2 regions of the Pauljensenia sp. 20925_1_25 genome follow, and region 1 is predicted to be linked to the other one. Evidence: riboswitches for the same ligand, from Rfam matches in the RefSeq annotation. Region 1 holds a riboswitch; the other holds the start of a gene.
The links. Region 1 has a riboswitch for ZMP and ZTP ahead of glyA (serine hydroxymethyltransferase). Riboswitches for the same ligand answer to the same signal wherever they lie in the genome.

Region 2: another riboswitch for ZMP and ZTP. It lies ahead of purH (bifunctional phosphoribosylaminoimidazolecarboxamide formyltransferase/IMP cyclohydrolase); the one in region 1 lies ahead of glyA (serine hydroxymethyltransferase).

Annotation. Positions count from the first base shown of each region.
Region 1 is NZ_JAPWCL010000022.1:34,976-38,894, reverse strand. It holds gene O3932_RS09070 (bifunctional methylenetetrahydrofolate dehydrogenase/methenyltetrahydrofolate cyclohydrolase) at 1-436, opposite strand, end outside; gene glyA (serine hydroxymethyltransferase) at 433-1,722, opposite strand; ZMP/ZTP riboswitch at 1,761-1,846, opposite strand; gene O3932_RS09060 (sugar transferase) at 2,155-2,850, shown strand; gene O3932_RS09055 (WecB/TagA/CpsF family glycosyltransferase) at 3,684-3,919, opposite strand, start outside.
Region 2 is NZ_JAPWCL010000014.1:58,171-62,089, reverse strand. It holds gene O3932_RS07335 (biotin transporter BioY) at 1-88, opposite strand, end outside; gene purH (bifunctional phosphoribosylaminoimidazolecarboxamide formyltransferase/IMP cyclohydrolase) at 236-2,077, opposite strand; ZMP/ZTP riboswitch at 2,102-2,186, opposite strand; gene O3932_RS07325 (DUF6350 family protein) at 2,190-3,695, opposite strand; gene sucD (succinate--CoA ligase subunit alpha) at 3,823-3,919, opposite strand, start outside.

The DNA of each region.
Region 1 (3,919 bases):
AGTCGATGGGACCCGAACCGCGCAGGACCAGGCGACCAAGGTTCATCGGGTGCAGCCCATCCGCGTCCTTGGCCGGATCAATGCGTTCCAGGACCGCGTTGGTGTCGATGCCACGAGGAAGCGGCAGCTGCACGATGTATCCCGTGCACGCCGGATCAGCGTTGAGCTGATCGATGGCAGCCTCCACCTGCTCCTGCGTCGCGTCCGCGGGCAGGTCCACGCGGATCGACTCCGCGCCGATCTGGGCACAGTCGCGGTGCTTGCCGGCGACGTAGGCAACGGACCCGGGGTCCTCGCCCACAAGAATCGTGCCGAGGCCCGGGACGACCCCGAGATCGCGCAAGCGATCCACGCGCTCCTTAAGTTCAGCCTTGATAGCTGCGGCTGTCGCCGTGCCGTCAAGAACCCGCGCGGGTCCCTCCCAGGGAGCCCTCACTGCTCGAGTCCCGCGTACAGGGGGTGCTTGTCCGTGAGCTTCTTGACGCGGGCACGCAGCGCATCCACCTCAACATTGCTGCCAGACGCGCCCTGCGCCAGCGTCGTACCGATGATGTCTGCGACCTCCGCGAAGTCCTCGGCGTCGAAACCGCGCGTCGCGAGGGCGGGGGTGCCGATGCGCAGACCCGAGGTGACGGCCGGCGGACGCGGGTCAAAGGGCACCGCGTTGCGGTTGACGGTGATGCCAACTTCGTGCAGCAGGTCTTCGGCCTGCTTGCCGTTGAGCTCGGACTCGACGAGATCAACGAGGACCAGGTGCACGTCGGTGCCGCCGGTGACCAGCTTGATGCCCGCGTTCTTTGCGTCGTCAGCGCCCAGACGCTCCGCAAGAATCTGCGCGCCCTCGAGGGTACGACGCTGGCGATCCTTGAACTCCTCGGTCTGCGCGACCTTCATGGCAATGGCCTTCGCGGCGATCACGTGCATGAGGGGGCCGCCCTGCTGGCCGGGGAACACGGCGGTGTTGAGCTTCTTGCCCCACTGCTCGCCGCGCGAGGACAGGATCATGCCGGAACGAGGCCCGCCCAGGGTCTTGTGAACCGTCGTCGTGACGACGTCGGCGAAGGGGACGGGGTTCGGATGCAGGCCTGCGGCCACGAGGCCAGCGAAGTGAGCCATATCCACCCAGAGGGCTGCGCCAACCTCGTCTGCGATGTCACGGAATGCCTGGAAGTCGAGGTGACGCGGGTAGGCCGACCAGCCGGCGATGATCACGCGCGGGCGTTCGGCGAGGGCAGCCTCACGGACCTTCTCGGGTTCAATACGCATGGTCTCGCGGTCGACCTCATAGGCGACCGCCCTGTAGTGCTTGCCCGAGAAATTCAGGCGCATGCCGTGAGTCAGGTGGCCGCCGTGTGCCAGGGACAGACCCAGGATCGGGTCACCGACGTTTGCCATTGCCATGAGGGCGGCAGCATTAGCCTGCGCACCCGCGTGGGGCTGAACGTTGACGTAGTCGCCGCCGAAGACCTGCTTGGCACGCTCAATGGCGAGCGATTCAGCAACATCGACAAACTCGCAACCGCCGTAGTAGCGACGACCCGGGTAGCCCTCTGCGTACTTGTTTGTCAGGACGGAGCCCTGGGCTTGAAGGACTGCACGCGGAACGAAATTCTCAGATGCGATCATCTCGAGGGTGTCTCGCTGACGTCCCAGTTCGGCGTCCAGCACTGCCTGGATTTCCGGATCCAGCTGCGCCAGTGTCATGTCGTTGAGGGAGTCCATATGGTTCTCCTGTTGATCAGTCGAATGTGATGTCGGCAACTTCAAGCCCAGGCGGGCGGCTCTCGATGCAGGCACGCCGCTCCCCGGTGGTACCCCACCTATTTCGCCAGTCACGACGCGTGTACAAGTCTATCTCCCCCCGTTAACCCGCGCATTCTGCCAAGATGTCAGCAATCGACCGAACGGTCACCTAACATGACACCGCGACTCGTCAGACAGTCTCAATGTGTGAAATCACAGCCCATTTTCGCTTGTACTTAACCCTTTGGTTAGCAAATAAGTTAACCGTATGGATAGACTAGGGTTAACACCTAACGGTGACTGAGGCGCCCAGGAATTACTTACTCAGTAAATGTCCTGACCATCGGGGGATCCACTCCTCTAACCAACCTACAGTATTTGAGTTTGAAGAAGTAGAAGGAAGACGCACAGATGACAACTTTGACGAAGCCAACTGCACGCGCCGCCTCAACGGCTCTCGCATTCGAGCATGCGTCGGATTTCGCCGCGTCCGCCGACAACGCCATCAAGCGCATGTGCGACATTATCGCCTCGCTTATCGGCATCATCCTGCTGACACCGGTATGGATCATCGTTGCAGCGATGGTGCGCCTACACGACGGCGGCCCTGCTTTCTTCAAGCAGGAGCGCGTGGGCCTCGACGGCACGACTTTTACCATGTTTAAGTTCCGCACCATGCACGTTGATGCGGAAGCCATGAAGGCCTCGCTCGCCGAGGCTAACGAGGCCGACGCCAGCGCCGGTAATTCCGTCATGTTCAAGATGGCGAACGACCCCCGCGTCACCCGCATCGGCGCCTTCCTGCGTAAGACTTCGATCGACGAGCTCCCCCAGCTCTTCAACGTTCTTCGCGGTGATATGTCTCTCGTCGGCCCGCGCCCCCCGCTCCCCAGCGAGGTTGCGCAGTACGAGCCGCGCGTCATGGGCAAGTTCGCGGTCCGCCCCGGCATTACCGGCCTGTGGCAGATCTCCGGGCGCTCCAACCTTTCCTGGGACGAGACAGTCCACCTGGACCTGTCCTACGCCCAGCACCGTTCCCTCACGCTCGATGCATGGATCGTGCTGCAGACCATTCCCGCTCTGCTGCGCCACGAGGGAGCCTACTGATTCTTTCTGCGTGTGTGTGAATAGGGTGAGGCCCGAGCCAAACGGCTCGGGCCTCACCCTTTGACGCACACAATGCGTCGCATGCCCGCATAGATAGGGGCGCGCTATAAAAGGTCGCCACAGCGCCTTGAAGACACCTCAAACCCTCGGAACAACGCGCAGACGCTGGCGCAATCAGAGTCAGCCAGGAGCGCCAGCAGCACCCTCACAAACATTACGTGCGCCGACGGCACATAACTGACTCCACGATGACATACGCACTGACAGACTCGAGGGACCAGTAGGACAGCTCACCTCCCCTATCGGAACCATCACAGCAGGAGCGGCAATACCACATGCTAGATTTGAGCATCGATGATGCCCACAGTCGTTTGACACTGCCACCGTCAAACCCGCTCTTCGACCTCCTGAAAGCCGATGTCAAAACCTCAATAACGGTTGTTGCACACCTAACAACCTGCATATTCGTCAGTGGCACGTGCAACCTTTTTCCATCCGCCCATGAGACGCGATGACCACTTGGAATCAGGTCTAAGAGCCGCATATTATGCTCGACACACATCTTGACAGAAAGTGTCATAGTGTCTTATCTCGCATGTCATACGCCTCGCAGACCGCCAGACTTCGAACGTCTGGCAATCTCTTGCATCCTCACGACATACCCAGCCAGACCTATGTCAACGCACGACTGCGCCCATTCCGAAACACATGGTGTTGACCCGGGAGATGGTGCTGTCAGCGCGACACGTACACCCAGCTGAGACCATACGGCGAGGCGGGCCGAACCCGTGGGGTTCGGCCCGCCTCAGCGAGCATCACTTACGCCGCGCGTATCACGCCTGCGACGCCTTCTTCTCCACGACGAGGCCCAGCTCGTCGAAGGTGCCCATGGCCTCAAGGCGACGAATCAGCTCAGGCCAGTGAGCAATGAAGTCCAGAGCCTCCACCGTGTAGCGCTTCGTCAGGCGCTTGGGTTCGTGCGCGATGCGCCACGCCCAGCCCAGGCGAGCGTTGTGGACCCAGTCGGGGAAGTAGTCATCGGCTGCCTTTGCATACTGGTCGATCCAGC
Region 2 (3,919 bases), on a different contig from region 1:
CAATCTCGCGGACGAGCGTGCCGCCAAGACGGTCGGCGAGAACGCGGTTCTCGCGCACAGCGACGGGGGAAGCGGTCAGGGTGGTCATACGACACCTTTCAACAGGGCCAACGGCCTTTCATTCAATAATTGAACGATATGCTGTGTGGCACTCCCTGTCAAGCACACCCGAGCACATCACAAGGGGCGAGCACCACACCGGCGCTCGCCCCCCCAAGACCCACAAACGGGACAATCAGTGCGCGAAGTGACGCGTGCCCGTCAGGTACATCGTGATGCCCGCAGCGTTCGCCGCGTCAATCGACTCCTGGTCGCGCACGGAGCCACCGGGCTGAACGACGGCCTTCACGCCCGCGTCGATGAGCACCTGCAGGCCATCGGCGAAGGGGAAGAACGCATCCGACGCGGCGACCGCACCAATGGAACGCTGCTCCGGCGCCTCGGCCACGACCTCGGACGCGCGAGCGCCGCCCGCGCTGTCCACGTTGGAAGCCGCCGCGTCACCCGTCGAGCGCGAACCCAGCGTATTCGCGCGCTCAACCGCCAGCTTGCACGAGTCCACGCGGTTCACCTGGCCCATACCCACGCCCACAGACGCACCATCCTTGACCAGCAGAATCGCGTTCGAGCGCACCGCACGCACCGTGCGCCACGCGAACTCCAGGTCCGCCAACGTCGCCTCGTCGGCAGGAGCGCCGGCCGCGAGCGTCCAGTTCTCCGGGGAATCACCGGGCGCGTCAATATCGTCGCGCTCCTGGACCAGCAGGCCACCGCTGATCTGCTTGAACTCATACGAACCGCGAGCCGGGGGCTCGACCTGCAGGACGCGCAGGTTCTTCTTCGCAGAGAGCACCTCGAGCGCACCCTCCTCGTAATCGGGGGCCAGCACAACCTCGGTGAAGATCGGGACGATCTGGCGGGCCAGCTCCACGGTCACCGGTCGGTTCACGGCGATCACGCCGCCGAACGCCGACACGGGATCGCAGGCGTGCGCCAGGCGGTGCGCCTCGGCCACATCGTCGGCCACCGCGATGCCGCAGGGGTTCGCATGCTTGATGATCGCCACGCAGGGGCGCTCGTGATCGTAGGCGGCGCGCAGCGCGGCGTCGCCGTCCGTGTAGTTGTTGAAGCTCATGGCCTTGCCGTGCAGCTGGCGCGCGTTCGCGATGCCCGGGGCCAAGGCCTCCTCGTCGAAGGATTCATCCTCGAAGGCCTCGTCGATCTCGCGGTACACGGCCGCACCCTGGTGCGGGTTCTCGCCGTAGCGCAGCGACTCCACGCGCTCGAACGCGTCAGCGACGAACACGGGCATACCCGCGGCCTGCCCCTCCTCCTCGGCGACCTCCACCACGTAGTCCTCGCCCGCCTCGTAGCCCAGCGACTCCAGGAACGCCGCATCCGAGGCGTCCAGGTGTGCTTCTGCGGCGTCATCCAGCGTCTCACGCACGTCCTCAAGACCCAGCTCGTCGGCAAACCAGCCGGCAATCGCCAGATCATAGGTCGCCGTGTGGGCGAAAGCCTCGGCGGCCAGCACGCGGCGCTGCTCGAGGGTGAAGCCCTCCCCCGCCACGGCCTCGGCGACCTCCGCGTAACGCTCCGGAGAAGTCACGACCGCGACCGACGGATGATTCTTCGCGGCGGCGCGCACCATCGAAGGGCCGCCGATATCGATCTGCTCAACGCACTCGTCAAAGGATGCGCCCGATGCAACCGTGTCCTGGAAGGGGTACAGGTTACACACGACCAGGTCGAACGCCCGAATGCCCAACTGCGCGATCTGCTCGCGGTGCGCAGCCTTACGCTGGTCGGCCAGGATGCCGGAATGAATGAAGGGATGCAGGGTCTTCACGCGCCCCTCAAGCACCTCGGGGAAGCCGGTCACGTCGTCAACCGGGGTAACAGCCACACCCGCGGCCGCGATGCGAGCAGCCGTCGAGCCAGTGGAGACGATCTCCACACCGGCCTCGCCCAGCGCGCGCGCAAGGTCCTCCAGGCCCGTCTTGTCATACACGGAAATCAGGGCCCGCTTAATGGGGCGCACGTCGATGGGTTCCAGGTTGTCCAGGGAGACGGACATAGTTCCTCCAGGTTAAGAGCCAAACCCAGGCGCCCAGGCGGGCGACGCCTCGCGGGACATGCAGCCGCTCCCCGGTGGTGATCCACCCTCGCCAGTCGCGGCACCTCCCAGTCTAGTTCAGGCCCTCACCCTTCGTCCCCTTCGCCTCGGGGTCATCCGTGTCACCCTCGTCATCCTTGTCAGCGGGCTCAGCCCACGCCACGCGCTTCTGACGCCTGACCCGCCGCTTCGCCGCCTTCACCGACTCAGCCCACGCCGCACGGTTCCTCCACGCGGCCCGCGGCTTGTCGGGCTGAACGGCCTCAGCGGACTCAGCCCACGGCTCACCGACCTCCGTCGCGTCCGCCGACCCCGCGTCATCCCCGCGCTCAGCCCAGGCCTCGTCCCCCTCGATCAACGAGGCCGTGGCCGCCTCACGCGACAAACGCTCAGCGTGGCGGCGGCGCAGGGCCTCACCCTCGGAGCGCACGCGGCCCGCACTCTGCCCCACCAAAGCCAGCGTCGTCGGATGCGTGACAAGCGGCACGAGCATCGCCGGCAGCGCAATCTCCACGAACAAATACAACGTCGACCGCCCCACAAGCGGCCCCATGAACGCCAAGCGTACCGACCCCATGCTCATCGTCGCGCTCCACATCCACAGCGCAACAATCGAAACAAACACAACCGAGGCCAGGACACCCTGTGCGCTCTGATGCAACAGGTGAGAACGCCGATACACGCGCGCCGAAGCAACGCCACAAGCAATACCCAACACGACCGGCACAAAAACCACCCAGCTGCCGGGAGCCGTCTCCGGGACCGTCCCCAGCAGCGGAATCGGCGGAATCGGCCCCGCATCCACGACCGTCGGCGAATGCAACGAATCCGTCGCCGTCATGAAACCCGCGCCCGACCACCAGGCCGCCGCCCAGGCCATCGCCGTGGGGGCAAACAGCGCCTGCGCGCCCACAATAAACATCGTATCCACCAGCGACGAGGCACCGAGCAGCTCCTGGATGCCACTCGCACGACCCCAGCCCGCCACCAGCGCGACCACCGCCGCAGCGGCAGCCGCGACCACCGTCACCAGACTCACGAGGCCACCCATCTTGAAGCCACCAGAAATCCAATGCTGCATCGACGGAGCCTCAGAATCACGCGAATAACTGGACACCACGAACCAACCCGACCCAATGAGAGGAATCAGAACCGCGCCGACCGTGCCCGTCCACCACTGCGAATGAACCCCCGACGTACCCGCCAGAAACCACGCGGTCAGGAGGAACCCGGGCACCGCAAACAGCGCCGACGACCGCGGAAACCCCGTCGTCGTACGCAACAAAAGCCGCACAAGGAGGATCAACAGCGCACCAAAAAGCGTCGGAATCACACGGTAAGACACTCCCCCGTCCACCGACGTACCCCCCAGGGTCGCCACCCACAGGTCACCGCCCAACGCCAGCGCATCACGCGGCAACGTGTCACTCATCCACGTGTTCGAGCGCAGCGACAGGTAGACGACCATCGTGGTCACGGTCGTAATCGCCCACCCCGCGAAGGCCGCCTCCACGCCCGCAACGAGGCCACGCGCCCATCCCTTCGGGACCCTGACGCGAATGGTCGCTCGACCCGCCACATACGTGGTCGTCGTCCGTCGGGTGATCGGTACTTCTCTGATGCGCTCACTCACAGGCCAATGGTGACAGAATCGGCCCGGGGCCGCGACGCTGCGCGCCGACCCCGGGCCGATTCAAGCTGTGACGTTATCGCGAGAGGATCTCACGAGCGATCTGCGCCGTCTGCGAAGGGGTGCGACCCACGCGCACCCCCACGGCCTCGAGCGCCTCCGCCTTCGCCGCG